DNA from 3 places in the Caproicibacterium sp. BJN0003 genome. Region 2 is predicted to be linked to each of the others. Evidence: predicted binding sites of a transcription regulator. Region 2 holds the regulator's gene; each other region holds the start of a gene.

Region 1 (5,323 bases), 440 kb from region 2:
TTTGTTATTATTGCTGTAACCGGTCATCACCTCAATGCAAAAGGCCGCAAAATTAAAGATATTTCAGCCTTTATCGTAGAGCGTGATTTCAAGGGCTTCTCTGTAAGCAAGCCTGAAAAGAAGATGGGCATTCGTGGTTCTTCTACTGCAGAGCTCGTTATGGAGGACTGCATTGTGCCTAAGGAGAATCTCCTGGGCAAAGAGGGTCAGGGCTTTAAGATTGCTATGGAGACTTTGGATGGCGGCCGTATCGGCATCGCTTCTCAGGCTCTCGGCCTTGCAGAAGGCGCAATTGAAGAGACCGTTAAATACACCAAAGAGCGTGTTCAGTTCGGTAAACGTATTTCTCAGTTTCAGAACACCCAGTTCCAGCTGGCGGATATGTATGCAAAGACCGAAGCTGCAAAGTGGCTGGTTTATTCCGCCGCAATGAAGAAGCAGAACCATGAGCCTTATATCGTTGACGCCGCTATGGCAAAATTGGTAGCTGCTGAGACTGCTAGTGATGTTACCCGCCGTTGCGTACAGCTGTTCGGCGGATATGGCTACACCCGTGAGTATCCTGTTGAACGCATGATGCGTGATGCAAAGATCACTGAGATCTATGAGGGTACTTCCGAGGTTCAGCGCATTGTCATTTCTGGCTATCTCGGCTTGAAATAAGGAACTGGAGGGAAATATTCGACATGAAAGTTATTGTTTGTGTAAAACAGGTCCCGGATACCTCTGGTGTCGTTGCTGTTAAAGCAGATGGCACTATGGATCGTTCTTCCATGGCAACAATCACCAATCCTGATGATATGAATGCAGTTGAAGCTGCTCTTCAGCTGAAAGAAAAAACAGGTTGCGAAGTAATTGTTGTTTCCATGGGACCCCCTCCGGCAGAGGGAATGCTGCGTGAAATCCTTGCCCGCGGTGCAGATCGTGCGGTTTTGGTTTCTGCACGTGAATTCGGCGGCAGTGATACCTATGCAACCAGCCAGATTCTGGCTGCTGCGATTAAGAAGATCGGCGTAGGTCCTGATGATATCGTATTTTGTGGCCGTCAGGCTATTGATGGCGATACTGCACAGGTTGGTCCGCAGATCGCTGAAAAGCTTGGTATGCCTCAGGTTACCTATGTAGCAGATATTAAAGTTGAAGGCAAAGATCTTGTCGTAAAGCGTATGCTGGAAGACGGATTTATGATGCTGAAAGTTCAGACTCCGTGTCTCTTGACCTGCATTAAAGAGCTGAATGAGCCCCGTTATATGAGTGTTGGAGGCATTTTTGAATGCTATTCCAAGCCTTTGGATGTTTTCAACTATGAGGCATTGAAAGATGATCCGCTGGTTGATTTGGATACAATTGGCCTTAAAGGATCTCCGACCAATGTGTATAAGTCTTTCTCGCCTCCGCTTAAAGGTGCCGGCGTAATGCTGGAAGGCGCAGATAAAGCAACTTGCGACAAGCTCGTTGGTATTCTGGACGGGAAACACCTTATCTAATTGAAAGGAGATGTAATAAATGGCTGAATTTAATAGTAAAGACACCGCCGCCTTTAAGGGCGTGTGGGTATTTTGTGAGCAGCGCGAAGGCGTAATTATGAGTACCACTTATCAGCTGCTCAGCGAAGGCCGTAAACTGGCCAATGACCTAGGCGTAGAGCTTTGCGGCCTTTTGCTTGGTCATAATATTAAAGAAGAGTACGTCAAGGGTCTTGGCGGATACGGCGCTGATCGTGTATATGTTTGTGATAGTGAGCTCTTAGAGACCTATACAACAGACGGTTATGCAAAAGTAATCTGTGATGCTGTCAAAGAGAAGAAACCTGAGGTTCTCCTGATTGGTGCTACCAACATTGGCCGTGATCTTGGACCTCGCTGTGCAGCTCGTCTGCATACCGGTTTGACCGCTGACTGCACCCATCTGGATGTAGACACCGAAAAATATAAGGCATTTTTAAAGACGACTTCTACCATTGATGTTGATCATACTCCCTTTGAGAACAATACCAATTTGAAGATGACTCGTCCGGCATTTGGCGGCCACTTGATGGCTACCATTATTTGCCCGCGTTTTCGTCCGCAGATGTCTACTGTTCGTCCGGGCGTTATGAAGACTCAGCCTTATGATGAGGCTGGTGCACAGAAGGTTGTTGTTGAGAATCTGAATGTTGCCCTTAAAAAGGACGATATCCATGTAGAGGTTCTTGATGTTGAGAAAGCAGCCAAGAAGATGGTCGATTTAATCGGCGCTGATATTGTTGTTTCCGTTGGACGTGGTATCAGCAAAGATGTTGAAAAGGGCATTAAGATTGCGCAGGATCTGGCTGATGTATTGGGCGGCGTCGTAGGCGCTTCTCGTGCAGTTGTTGATGCTGGCTGGATTTCTTCCGATCATCAGGTCGGACAGACAGGCAAGACCGTTCATCCTCGTATTTATGTTGCACTTGGTATTTCCGGTGCAATTCAGCATCAGGCTGGTATGCAGGATTCCGAATGCATTATTGCTATCAATAAGAATGCAGATGCTCCTATTTTTGACATTTCTTCTTATGGTATCGTTGGCGATTTGTTTAAAGTCGTTCCGATGCTGACTGAATCAATTAAAGCTTTGGAAGCAAGCAAATAAGACTCCTTCTTCCTAATTCTCTTAGTAAGAGAATAAAAAGCCGCCTTTTTCCCATTTGGGAGAAGGGCGGCTTTTTATTAATGTATTCTTAATTTACCGGAAAATATACAAAAGTTAGTTACTGTAAAATTAAAAAATGATTAAAAAAGGACCTCGTTTTTCATCGCCATTTGAAAAAGATGAAAAGCAAGGGCCTTTTTTATAGAAAAATGAGCTTAAATTTTGTTAGACTGGCGCCAAATATTCTGTGATTCAGCAGCTTTAATTAATTGATCACGGAATTTTGGATGTGCAACACTAATAATTGCTTCAGCGCGCTGCCAAGTGGAAAGTCCCTTTAAGTTTACTTTTCCGTATTCGGTAACAAGCCATTGAATATTACAACGGGTATCTGTTACGATAGAGCCATTTTTCAAAGTCGGTAAAATACGGGAAATAGTTTCTCCTTTTTTGTTGGTAAAAGTAGAAGAGCAACAAATAAAGCTCTTTCCGCCATGACTTAAATAGGCGCCCATAACAAAATCAAGCTGTCCGCCGGCACCACTGATTTGCTTAATCCCAGCAGATTCTGCATTCACCTGTCCATAAAGGTCAACATCAATTACATTGTTAATGGAAATAAAATTGTCAAGAGCTGCAACTGTGCGAACGTCATTGGTATAATCAACAGGTGCACTCATCAGTGCAGGGTTGTTATTCATGTATTCATACATTTCTTTGGAACCAGAACCAAAAGCATAAGTTTGACGCCCGTAATCAATATTTTTCTTCGACCCATTAATCTTTCCGGCTTTTGCAATTTTTACAAAAGCATCAACGTACATTTCTGTATGAACGCCAAGATCTTTCAGATCAGAATCAACGATCATGGAGCCAACGGCGTTGGGCATGCCGCCAATTCCGAGCTGCAGGCAGGCTCCATTTGGAATTTCTTCTACAATCAGTTTTGCAACAGCTTTGTCAATTTCAGTAGCAGGAGCTTCTGCACCAGTTGCGTCGATCGGATCGTTTGGACCTTCTACAACCATATCTACTTTGTTGATATGAATTCCTTCGTTAAAACCGCCTAGGCAGCGAGGCATATTTTGATTGACTTCAACGATAATCGTTTTTGCTTTTTCACACATTGCAGTAATATGTGAAGCACTGGGACCAAAGTTAAAATAGCCATGTTCATCCATAGGAGCAACCTGAATCATGGCAACGTCAACTGGATCCAGATTTTCGCGATAAAAGCGAGGCAGCTCTGAATAACGCATAGGGCTGTAATATGCCATTCCGAGAGAAATCATTTTACGTTCAATTCCACTCATATGCCAGCTGTTCCACGTAAAATGGGTTGGCGCATCCGGTACTTTGGCAATCTCCAAGGGGTGCATGACAACGCCGCCACGAAGTTTTACATCCGTCAGTTCATTGTAGCGTGCAGCTAAAGCCTTATCGAGAACAACAGGAGTCCCGAGACACCATCCATAATCCACCCAGTCACCGGATTTGACAACCTTGACTGCATTTTCAGCAGTTGTCAGTTTGCTTTGATATTCCTCATAAAAATCCATTCCAAAAGAACCTCCTACCACGTTTGGTTACTTTAATTATTTGTTTTATATTATATCAGGTTTGCTGCTAAAAGACAAGAAATCACTTATCCTGTCGGGCATTGTTGTATTTTTAAAAATATGGTAAAATTAAGCAAATAAAAGTAGGAGCGAAATAAATTGGATTCAAATGTTAATAAAGAAAAATTGTGTTTATTAAAAATGCTTCAAATTTTCAGAAAGAATTCAGATCAGGATCATCCGATTACCCTTTTAGAAGTCGGCAAACTTTTGGAACAAGAAGGTCTTTCCTGTAGCCGTAAGACACTCGGCAGAGACTTAAAAGCTTTAAAAGATGCTGGGTATGATTTTATAAAATCTAATGGCTCAAGCCAAAGAGGTTTTTACCTCGCAGAGTCGTCTTCATTCGAAACCGCGGAGGTACGTGTGCTGATGGATGCTGTTTTAAGCGCTCCATTTATAACAGAAGAGTGGACGAAACAGCTTATTGATCACCTCAAAAGCTTGATGAGTGTACATCAGGCGGAAGATATGTGCCGTCAAATCAGTTTTGACAGAACTTATAAATGTAAAAATGGAGAAATTTTTTATACAATTGATACGCTGGAAAAAGCAATCCGTGCCAAAAAGAAAATTCGGATGGTATATCAGCATCAGATCCTTTGGCACAACCGAGTAACGCTTGACTTTGGACGAGAATTTATTCTGAGTCCCTATGCTTTATTATGGAGTCATGACAAATATTATTTAGCTTGTAATTATAAAAAATATGATGTTGTTTCGAATTATCGCTTGGATCGCATGCACAAGGTGGAGATTCTGGAGGAGCCGGCGCGTCCATTTGAAGAAGTTTGTTCTTATCGTGGAACTTTTGATGCAGATGATTATTTGCGGCATTCTTTTTACATGTACAACGGGGAAAGGCAGACCCTTTTGATTCGCTGCAAAAATTCTGCATTAGAAATCATGTTAGATCGTTTTGGCGACTCTTTGGAATTCTTGGAGTGCGATCACAGTAGGGATGCATTTACAGCCCGTACAGATGTTAGTATTAGTGATGGACTTTATGAATGGCTTTTACAGTACAGTGGGGTAATGACAGTTTTGTCCCCAACAATCGTGCGTCATGAGATGCAAGAAAGAATTTGTGA
Region 2 (5,323 bases):
ATTCAGCCGGATATTATTGTTTTGCGTTCTGACCGAAAAATTGAGCAGGAAGTCAAAGATAAGATCGCGCTGTTCTGCAATGTGCAGAAAGAATGTGTGATCGAGAATTTGGATCTTCCCAGCCTTTATCAGGTGCCGCTGGCACTCCATGAAGAAAAGCTGGACGATATTGTCTGCAAGCGCTTTAGTTTAGATACTCATGGACCGGAACTGGCCGATTGGATTTCCATGGTTGATACGGTAACATCTCTTAAAGAGAGCGTTAATATTGCACTGGTAGGCAAATATGTAGGACTGCATGATGCTTATTTGAGTGTGGCCGAATCGTTGGCACACGGTGGCTTCGGAAATAAAGTAAAGGTCAATATTAATTGGATCGATTCTGAGACCATTACAGAGGAGAACGTCGCACAGGTATTAAAGGGTATGGATGGACTCTTAATTCCCGGTGGCTTCGGACAGCGCGGAATTGAGGGCATGATCATTGCAATTCAATATGCGCGTGAGAATAAAGTGCCGTTCCTCGGAATCTGCCTTGGAATGCAGTTGGCAATTATCGAATACGCACGCCATGTCATGGGGCTTTCTGATGCCAATTCTGCCGAATTTGATCCGCAGAGCACCAATCATGTCATTGACCTGATGCCGGAACAGAAGGATGTTGTTCAGCTTGGCGGAACTATGCGCCTCGGAAAATATCCCTGTAAGCTTTTGCCTGGTACTATGGCGAGTGAGCTTTATGATGGACAGTCTTTAATTTCTGAGCGCCATCGTCATCGTTATGAGGTCAACAATGACTATCGTGAAGATATGGAGAAGCATGGTATGATCCTCTGTGGAAGAAGCCCTGACAATCATATCGTAGAAATGATGGAGTTGCCTAGAGATCAGCATCCTTATTATATTGGAGCGCAGTTCCACCCTGAGTTTAAATCTCGTCCAAATCGTCCGCATCCATTATTCCAAGGTTTGATTAAAGCAGCAAAAGAACATCATAGGGTTGCTAAAAAATAAAATAAAAAGGCCGCCTGAAAGACTGAAACCTTTCAGGCGGCTTTTTTTTAAAATCGACGAAGTCTTTTATTAGAAAGATATCAAATGGGCAGGAATTCTAATTTTTAAAAACAAGTTTAGAATTCCTGCCCATTATTGTTTTTACGAAAGAATGATTATCGGCAGCCGCCGCCACCGCCACCAAAGCCGCCGCCGCCAAAACCGCCAAAGGAACTTCCGCCGCCAAAACCAGAGCCGGTAGAAGAACTGATAGAGGGGTGTGCAAGACGGGTTGCAGCCTGTGTGATTTGATTCATCGAACTGGAGAACTGTTCTCCAAAATCGTAGTTGTAATGATAGAAATTTCCATACCAGAAATAGGTGTACATCCAATTTCCACTTTGATAATCAACCGTATTGAGCTGAGGATAAACCAATTTGAGCTGTTTTGCCACTCTTTTAGAAATCCCCATCATAGTGGCATAAACAAGATATTCTTCCCAAAGTGCCAACTGCGGAACTTCATATTCCTTGAGATTTGAAAAATCAAGCATATACTTTTTAAGTCCATGCCATTGATCCCATTCTGTTTGGCCTTTTTTGGTAAGCCTCGGCTTTTTAGAGGAGCAAGAGACAGCGAGAATGATTCCGCCAATCAGCATGCCCAGCGGGAGATAGATCATCGTTAGGTTGGCAATAGCTAAAAGGACTACAAAGAGAACAATGCCCAAAACAGCAGCCATAGAGGCGATCGCTATGAAAGCTTTGACCGCTTTTGGACGTTTCTCATACCAATCAGCTTCAGTGTGTTCGCGCTCTGCTGTTACCCAAAATCTGGAGATCAAAGAGTCAACAGAGACATACTGCTTTTTAGCATACTGTTTAAAGTCTTTCATGGAAAAAGAACCATTATAATGTTCTGCTACATTGCTAAATAATTGTTGGAAAATAGCTTCGCTTTGAGTCAGGTCTTCGCGAGCCTTATCGTCCGTAATTGAAATACGAAATTCCTTCTCGTTTTGATCCGGAATAAGGTTAACGTAACCTTTGCGTGCAAGACTTAAAAGGGTAGCACTGTAAACTCTGCCCTTTTGCTCCTGCGTCAGATCTACACCACCGTCATAATAGTAGAACAGCTTGGCAATTCCACCAGGAGAAGCTTCTTTTGGAATCTCTCGATAATATTCCGGAGAATTGAGTTGATAAGGCTTAAAGTATTTTTTACGAATATAAATCGTCAAAAAGATTGCCAGTACTAAAAACAAAATACCACCGATTACATCAATATATCCGAGCTGTTTTTGCGTCTCTTGGTGCGCAATTGCTTTGTCAACTAAAGCTTGTTCCTCTGCCGCAATTTCAGATCCTTTCGCCTCATTTATTTGTTTTGGCGATTCTGAAAACAGGGTTGCAGGCGCAAGCATTCGTACGGCGACCATCGTTTCTTTTGGAATGTTTTCCAGAGAGAATGTGATTCCGGTGCCGTCCGGAAGGACCTCCCAAGAACCGGAGGCAGTGCTGTGGAGCCATGCGCGGATCTGGGTATTCGGATCAGAAACTGCCTGAGGCAACCGAATGGTTCCGGTCAGTTTAGTGACTGAAAACGAAAACTTATCTGGTACAAATGTGTCAAAAATTTCTCCAACATCCTGATAAACGTTCATGACATTGTGAATCGTATAGGAAAATGTGAAAGTACGGTTACCAGAAGTGAATTTTGGAGCGAACCAACCGATTTCAATCTGATTTCCTGATTTGTGCAGATAGCAGGAGTTTTGCGGCCCTGTTACATTTTCAGGATTAATATCACCGATGTTCTGGTATTCAATCCCACTATCATTATCAAATACACTGTTTAGTGTGATCGAATCAGCAGAAATGCCATTGCTTCCGGCCATATCGAATGTCCGGTAAAAATTAGAGTACGCTTTGCTGCGCTCTGTTACATGGAGCGCCCACTTTTCGGTGACAAGAAGATCTCCGTTTGATTGTGCCTGTGCATCAATCGTCATCTGTGAAACGGTTTGGCTGCCGCTGCTGCTTGCAGAAGCAGAAATAGTGCTGCCCCAAAACAGAGAACAAATTAAACCAAAGAGTAAAAAACTGAGAAGAGAAATTTTTGAAAATTTTCTTTTCATTTTCATATTAAAATTTCACCTGCGGTGCTTCGCGCTCTTCGTCCGAAACTTCATAATATGGGCGTGCATGGAAATGGAAGATGGAAGCAATCAAATTGCTGGGGAATTGTACGGTGAATTCGTTATAGCGCATGACAGTATCATTATAAAATTGACGGGAAATAGCAATCTTGCTTTCAATATCTTCGAGTTGTTTTTGAAGAGAAAGAAAGTTTTGATTTGCTTTAAGATCCGGATATTGTTCTGCTGTAGCAAACAGATTCACAATTGCATGAGAAAGCTGATTGTTTGCATCCATCAATTCCTGCGGATTTTTGGCACTGCCAGCAGCGGCACGCCATTTTACAACTTCCTCCAAAGTTCCTTTTTCGTGAGTGGCATAGCCTTTTACGGTCTCTACCAAGTTTGGAATCAGGTCAAAGCGCTTTTTCAGCTGAACATCTACCTGACTCCAGCCATTGTCTACTCGGACGTTTAATTTTACGAGGCGGTTATATGTTCCTGCGAACCAAAAAATCAGGATCAGAATGATAACACCAATAATAATCCAATACATAGAGATTCCTCCTTTTTAATGAAAAATCAGATAGACTTAGTTGGACATTCGATAGCAAAGGGTCATAAGACTGTCGTTTAAATGGACATTTTCCACCACAACATCCGGATAGCGCATTGCAATATCGTAATGGCTGAAATTCCAGAAATTGCGGATTCCAACTTTGTAAAGATAGTCGACATTTTTCTGGGCGCAACCACGGGGGATACAGAGTACGGCTACATCAGGATGTTCTTCCTGATAAAAGCTTTCAAAAGTTTCCGTCATACGAATGGGGAGACCGTCGGCAATTTTTCCGGCTTTCAGAGGATCATTGTCAAAAATCCCAATCAGCTGAAAACCCATCGCTTCAAAAGACATATGGCTGGCGATGGCCCTGCCAAGATTCCCGGCGCCAAAGAGAACTGCTTTATAGCAGTGGTCAAGGCCTAAAATCTGACGAATTTCAGAGCAGAGCTGATCTACCATATATCCGTAACCCTGCTGGCCAAATCCACCGAAGCAGTTAAGATCCTGACGAATCTGACTGGCAGTAAGTCCCAGACGTTTTGATAATTCCGTCGAAGAAATCCGAGTAGCGCCCTCTTTCTGCAGTTGACGCAGAAAACGGTAATAGCGCGGTAGGCGCCGGATCACCGACATTGATACATTTTCACGTTTCGGCATGAGCTTTATTTCCTCCTTGCAACAATCGTTGCTGAACATTTTTGCATTTTTTCGGAGAATTCCCCTGCATGACTCTGCACTTTTTGGACAATGTTTCATGTAAAAGAAAATCTCCGGTCAATATTTTCTTCCAATTCTAGTAGAAACACCTTTTTTAGGTTTGACTCCAAAAGATGATAAGAGTGAAATTGGGATTATTTTATTCTCCTTTTTAATTTATGAAAAGAGCGCTGAATAGTATCATTCTTTGGAGTGATCTTCGACCCTGGGTTTCATGAATTTTTAAAAATTTATCTCCCTAATTTTTAACACCTTTTGCCGCAAAAAAGAAAACACAGAATGCTTTTTTGGAGGAACGCTATCTGTCATTTTGCCCACCTATGAGGATTTCTATTTTAATTTAAGGGATAATATTGTTTAAAAAAATCCAAATTACAAAGATGAGAAACTAAACGGCAAGATTTAAAAAAGTATCTAAAATGGTTTTCCCTTTGGGTAGGGACGAATATTCGCGCTGCAAAAATTTTTATTTTTTAGTAATCTTTTAGTGCTAGTGGGAAGATCGGAAAATCATGATTTGGCCTGGATCTTTCTGATTATCCGGTCATCAAGAACAAAATGATGAAAAATGATCCTTTCTGCAAAGAAGTTTCCTGCAATATTCACCTTTTGGTGTTTCGACAGAATAGATTCCTTTACTTTATTTATAATAACATATTATCTAATAAATTTATGCAGTTGTCAATCAATTAACACCGAGAAAACAAGGAAAAAAGGAAACTCTTTTCCTTCTCTTGCGCAGAGCGGAAGGGAATGTTATAATAAAGCGATTCCTATAAGATGATGTGTTTCTTGAATGGGTCGTTTTTTTTAGGGCAGACTACCAGCTGGGAGGCGAATCTGTCTTGAAAAATAAACGGCCTTATGCATTAATGGATACGGATTCTCCGGAAAAAGAAGATGATGAAGA
Region 3 (5,323 bases), 480 kb from region 2:
TCCTCCCAAAAGAGCGCGCATCGTCTGAAAAAAGATTTTAACTGCCGCCGTGTTCACCTGTCCATAACCCGTACGCCTGGTCATAAAAGCATATGCAATCAAAGAAAAATCAAGCAATAATGCTTTTCCGTTTTCATCTGCAGGGGTACATGGAAGATAACACGTTGAAAACCATCCCGGCCTTTTATCAAGGATTTCCCGCATGCCGCAGAGATGATCTCTGTGGTAGTGGGTCAAAAGAAAAGCACGATTTGAAAAGCCATCATAACGATTGAGAAGCGCCGGGTCCACATAGCTGCGAAAATCCGTCTCTCCCTCTCGAATTTTTCGGTTGGTACTACCGCAGTCAACCATTAGAAGATCATTGTGATGGCCTCCCAGCACAATACATTCTCCATATTCCACATTGTGCATTTCGAGCCATTCCATCGCGCTTTTTTCCCCTCGATTCTTTTATTTTTTCTCCGTAACCAGATCAATCGGACGACCATCTTGATAGAGCACGCCAGAAACAAATTTTCCTGCTCTCCATACACCGGTGCGCAAAAGCTGCCCATTCCCGCTATGTTCTTCACAGACACCGTCCGCCATACCATTTTTAAAGTTTCCCGAAAGTTTTCCTCCTCCGGAAAGATGTTGGATTCCGCGGCCTTCCCATACATCATTTTGAAAGCTGCCTTCATAGCGGACCATACTATTCTGATATTCCGTTCCCTGCCCGCAGCGCTTTCCATTTTTCCACATGCCGGAATAGGTCAAATTTCCCTCTGAATCAAAGGCAGCACCCGTTCCGGTCGGAATATTATCCTTCCAGCGGCCTACAAAAACAGAGCCGTCCTTTGCACTGAAGCTGACTCCCATTCCTTCGCGGAGATTTTCTTTCCAGGAACCGACATAACAGATTTTTCCCGAACGATAATAATAAGTTCCAAATCCGTCACGCTTATCGTCTCTGTAATTTCCCTCATAGGCCGTATCTCCATTTTCCATAGCGGTTCGGCCTCTACCCTGCCGCAAACCATCGATCACACGGCCAAAATACCGATAATCTTCATTTGCGCTTACAACAATTCGTTTTGCCGGAATCATCTCGGCCATCTCAGGTTCTGCTTCCTTCGCTGGCAGTTGCTGCTTTTTCTCCGGCTGTATTTTTTGATCTTCCGTTTTGGGCAAATGATCTTCGAGTGCTTCTTTCGTCTCTGCCGCAGCTGGTTCTATATTTACTTTCTCTTCAGAAAGTGTTTCTATCTTCTCTTCTTCCTTTTCCTCTTCCGAATCTGCAATTTCAATCGCTGCAGATTCTTTAGGTGGGACTGCTTCAACAATAACATCCTCATTTTCATCTTGATCTTCTTGCTCTACCGTCAACGGCACTGTTTTTGCTTCAAGATGCTCTTTTTCTGCAGGCTGAACCGGATCCAGCGCATGATCATTGGGCACAAACTGGAAATCAATCGGCGCTGTTTTTACCGGCTTCCAATCTGGTTCTTCGCTGTAATCACCTTTGGAAAAATCTCGTTCTACGGCCGCTCGGCGTTCCAGCTCTTCCTGTGTTTCATAACCAAAAGTTCCATCTTGCGTATACGCGATTACTCGCGGACTTCCTGCAACAGTATCCACTAAGCTTCGACGGGCTGTCCCCTCTTCCAACTTAATGGGATATAGCTCTCTTCTATGGTACTTTTGTATCGTTCGATCATATTCCAGCATAGAGATTCTCTCTTGAGAAGGCATCAGCACTACCTGCGGCCTTTCAAAGTCTCCGGCATAATATGCCGTACGCTCCCATTGCTGCTGCTCATTAAAAGTAGTTTTTGATCGAACAGCGCCGGATGGATACCAAGAAATCACTGCCCAACCGTTTTTTTGCGGAATCGCTTTCTGAAAAATTTCTCTAGAGCTCTTCATTTTCCATAAAAAGTGATGGTCAGCAAGGTGATATTTGGCGCTTAAGTCTGCACCAAATTCCTCTGAACTGATCTCTCCACGCTGGGCAATTTTTTCCCGGAACCAGTTTTGGCGCACTTTCCCCAAAAGATCCTGTCCGTCCTCGCAGAAGCGTGCACAGGTTACTGAATAAAAAACCGGGTCACTCACCGCTGCCGCCATCCTTTCAAAACCAAAATTCAACAAAATAATCCATATTTATTATAAGAAAAGCGTTTGCATAATGCAACCACTTTGCAGAATTTCCTTTTTTAAATGAAAGGAAGATAGACCATCCTAAAAAAATATGATATATTTAATCTTTAGAAAAGCAATTCTATATTTTCCTAAAAAAATAAAAAGGCCATCCGGTTTTGCCGGACAGCCTGATGCCAAAGGAAAAATTCATTTGATTAACCGCGAATCGCCGAGCCGACTTCATCAACAAAGCCAGTAACAGCTTGCGCTGCCTTATGAGCAGTTCTTCTTAGCTGACGGTTATTTTCCATTGCCTTTCCTCCAATAACCACAGCGGCAACACCGACAGCTGCGCCGGCGGCGATTCCTTTTACAAAGCCCATTGTATTCTTATACATTAAATACAACCTCCCGAATAAAATTGCGGAACCCAAAAAGACAAGTCCCATTTTCTATCATCCCCTTCTAGAATGGTTTTATGGCTTGAAACATTCGGCGAAATATTTGCCATCTCCTGTTAAAATAAATAAAAGCGAAAGGAAGTTCCCTTTATGTCGAAACTCAATATTGTTCTTGTCGAACCCGAAATCCCACAGAATACCGGAAATATTGCACGCACCTGTGCATTGACCGGTGCCCGGCTCCATCTGGTCGGCCCCATGGGATTTAAAATTGATGATAAAAAATTAAAGCGTGCCGGTCTTGATTATTGGCATCTGCTTGATATTTCCTATTACGATAGTCTTGCCGATTTCTTTGCGAAAAACGACGGAAATTTTTTCTATTTTTCCACAAAAGCCCGACATATCCACAGTGATATTTCCTATCCAACGGAAAACTGCTATTTGGTTTTCGGAAAAGAAACCGCCGGTCTGCCCGAAGAGCTGCTGCTCAAAAATCCGGAATCCTGCGTACGAATTCCCATGCTCAACAATCCCGATGCCAGAAGTCTCAATCTTTCCAATTCCGTTGCAATCGGAGTCTATGAATGTCTGCGGCAGTGGGGATATCCGGAACTTCTCGTCAAAGGAGAACTTCATCGGCTGCACTGGTAAAACGGCAGTGAATGAAATCCCGTTTTCAGCAAAAAATAAAACGATTGTTTCAATAAAAAGTTTGTTAAATTTTTAATTATCTTTTCCAAATTGCTCTTTGTTTGCTTGAAAACCCTTTTGGGGCGTTGTATAATAAAACCAATTTAAAAGATTTTTTTACCTATCTGGAAGCGAAAAAACGGAAGGAGAAACACCATGAACTATCTGAACAAAAAAACAGTTGAGGACATTGATGTAACCGGAAAAAGAGTTCTTGTCCGCTGCGATTTCAACGTTCCCTTCGATGATCAGGGAAACATTACCGATACCAAGCGCATTGATGGTGCAATGAAAACGATCCTTTACCTTGTGGGTCACAAGGCAAAAGTAATTCTCTGCTCTCACCTCGGGCGTCCAAAGGGAGAATTCAATCCAAAGTATTCCCTTAAACCCGTCGCAAAATGCCTCTCGGAAAAACTTGGTTTTCCTGTAAAAATGGCAGATGATGTCATTGGAGAAAGCGCTCGTTCGATTGCCGCTTCTTTAAAAGACGGTGAAGTGGAACTGCTCGAAAATGTTCGCTTCCATAAGGAAGAAGAAAAAAATGATCCTGCTTTTGCAAAAGAGTTGGCTTCTTTAGCAGATATTTATGTAAACGACGCTTTTGGAACTGCACACCGTGCTCATGCTTCTACAGCAGGCGTTGCCAATTATCTTCCGGCTGTCTGCGGCTTTTTGATTCAAAAGGAAATCACCATTATGGGCAAAGCGCTTTCCGATCCCAAACGTCCTTTTGTTGCAATTTTGGGAGGAGCAAAAGTATCAGATAAAATTTCCGTTATCACAAACCTGCTCACAAAGGTCGATACTTTAATTATCGGCGGCGGCATGGCTTATACATTTTTGCGCGCAAAAGGCTATTCCGTCGGAACTTCTCTCTGCGAAGAAGATAAAGTCGATCTTGCAAAAGAGATTATGACTTCTGCTGAAAAAAAGGGCGTCAAACTTCTGCTCCCTGTAGACAACAAGATCGGGCATGAATTTAAACCGGATACCGAAGCAAAGATTGTTGATTCCGATCAGATCCCAGAGGGCTGGATGGGTCTCGATATCGGCCCCAAAACGCAACAGCTTTTTGCCTCTGCTATCAGCGGAGCCGGAACCGTTGTCTGGAACGGTCCTATGGGACTTTCCGAATGGAAAAACTTTGAATCCGGCACGGTAGCAATTGCACAGGCAGTTGCCGACAGCGGTGCAATTTCCATTATCGGAGGCGGCGACTCTGCTGCGGCAGTCGAGAAATTTGGCTTTGCAGATAAGATGACTCATATTTCCACAGGCGGCGGCGCTTCCCTTGAATTTCTTGAGGGGAAGATTCTGCCGGGAATTGCCTGCCTAAACGATAAAGACTAACCAGATAAAAAGGAGATTTTTCCATGAAAAAATCGTGCCGCCGGGCAATCATTGCCGGCAACTGGAAAATGAATAAAACGCCGAAAGAAGCAGAAGAACTGATCCGTGGAATTCTGCCGCTTGTAAAAGATGCAGACTGCGAAGTCATCTGCTGTGTTCCTTATGTTGATCTTCCTGTAGCGTTGCAGCTTACTAATGGAAGCAACGTAAAGGTCGGTTCTGAAAACTGCCATTGGGAAAAAAGTGGTGCCTATACCGGTGAAATTTCCGCCGATATGCTTGCTTCTATGGAAGTGCCCTACGTGATTATCGGTCACAGCGAACGCCGAACCTATTTTGGTGAAACTGATGTAACCGTTAACAAACGGATTCGCGCTGCACTGGATGCTGGACTTTCCGTCATTGTCTGTGTTGGAGAATCTTTGGAACAGCGGGAACAAGGAATCACTTCAGAACTGGTTTCTATGCAAACAAAGATCGCTTTAAACGGCGTTTCCGAAGAAGAAATGAAGCGAATGATTATCGCCTATGAGCCTCTTTGGGCCATTGGAACGGGAAAAACCGCAACTTCAGAGCAGGCCAATGAAGTTTGCTCGGTCATTCGCAATACGCTGAAATCTCTTTACGGTGAAAAGGTAAGCGAAGGAACTACTATTCAATACGGCGGTTCCATGAAGGCAAAAAATGCTGCGGAACTTCTGGCTCAGCCTGATGTGGATGGCGGTCTCATCGGCGGCGCATCCTTAAAGCCG

Evidence for each region. Region 2 encodes Rex, which represses fermentation and respiration genes when NADH is low (regulators of the CRP and FNR family bind a similar motif). Its sites were predicted from a motif close to ATTGTTAANNNNTTAACAAT; they were not measured.
Region 1: the regulator Rex is predicted to act here: its motif matches at 4,273-4,292, upstream of OP489_RS06130 (butyryl-CoA:acetate CoA-transferase).
Region 3: the regulator Rex is predicted to act here: its motif matches at 3,240-3,259, upstream of OP489_RS01405 (phosphoglycerate kinase).

Annotation. Positions count from the first base shown of each region.
Region 1 is NZ_CP111108.1:1,216,971-1,222,293, reverse strand. It holds gene OP489_RS06145 (acyl-CoA dehydrogenase) at 1-663, shown strand, start outside; gene acrB (acryloyl-CoA reductase electron transfer subunit gamma) at 687-1,487, shown strand; gene acrA (acryloyl-CoA reductase electron transfer subunit beta) at 1,507-2,613, shown strand; gene OP489_RS06130 (butyryl-CoA:acetate CoA-transferase) at 2,829-4,172, opposite strand; gene OP489_RS06125 (helix-turn-helix transcriptional regulator) at 4,332-5,323, shown strand, end outside.
Region 2 is NZ_CP111108.1:775,072-780,394, forward strand. It holds gene OP489_RS03845 (CTP synthase) at 1-1,014, shown strand, start outside; gene OP489_RS03850 (DUF2207 domain-containing protein) at 1,170-3,137, opposite strand; gene OP489_RS03855 (LemA family protein) at 3,139-3,687, opposite strand; gene OP489_RS03860 (redox-sensing transcriptional repressor Rex) at 3,724-4,353, opposite strand; gene OP489_RS03865 (ClpP family protease) at 5,286-5,323, shown strand, end outside.
Region 3 is NZ_CP111108.1:292,691-298,013, reverse strand. It holds gene OP489_RS01425 (MBL fold metallo-hydrolase) at 1-429, opposite strand, end outside; gene OP489_RS01420 (MORN repeat-containing protein) at 454-2,097, opposite strand; gene OP489_RS01415 (hypothetical protein) at 2,340-2,522, opposite strand; gene OP489_RS01410 (tRNA (cytidine(34)-2'-O)-methyltransferase) at 2,676-3,179, shown strand; gene OP489_RS01405 (phosphoglycerate kinase) at 3,375-4,571, shown strand; gene tpiA (triose-phosphate isomerase) at 4,595-5,323, shown strand, end outside.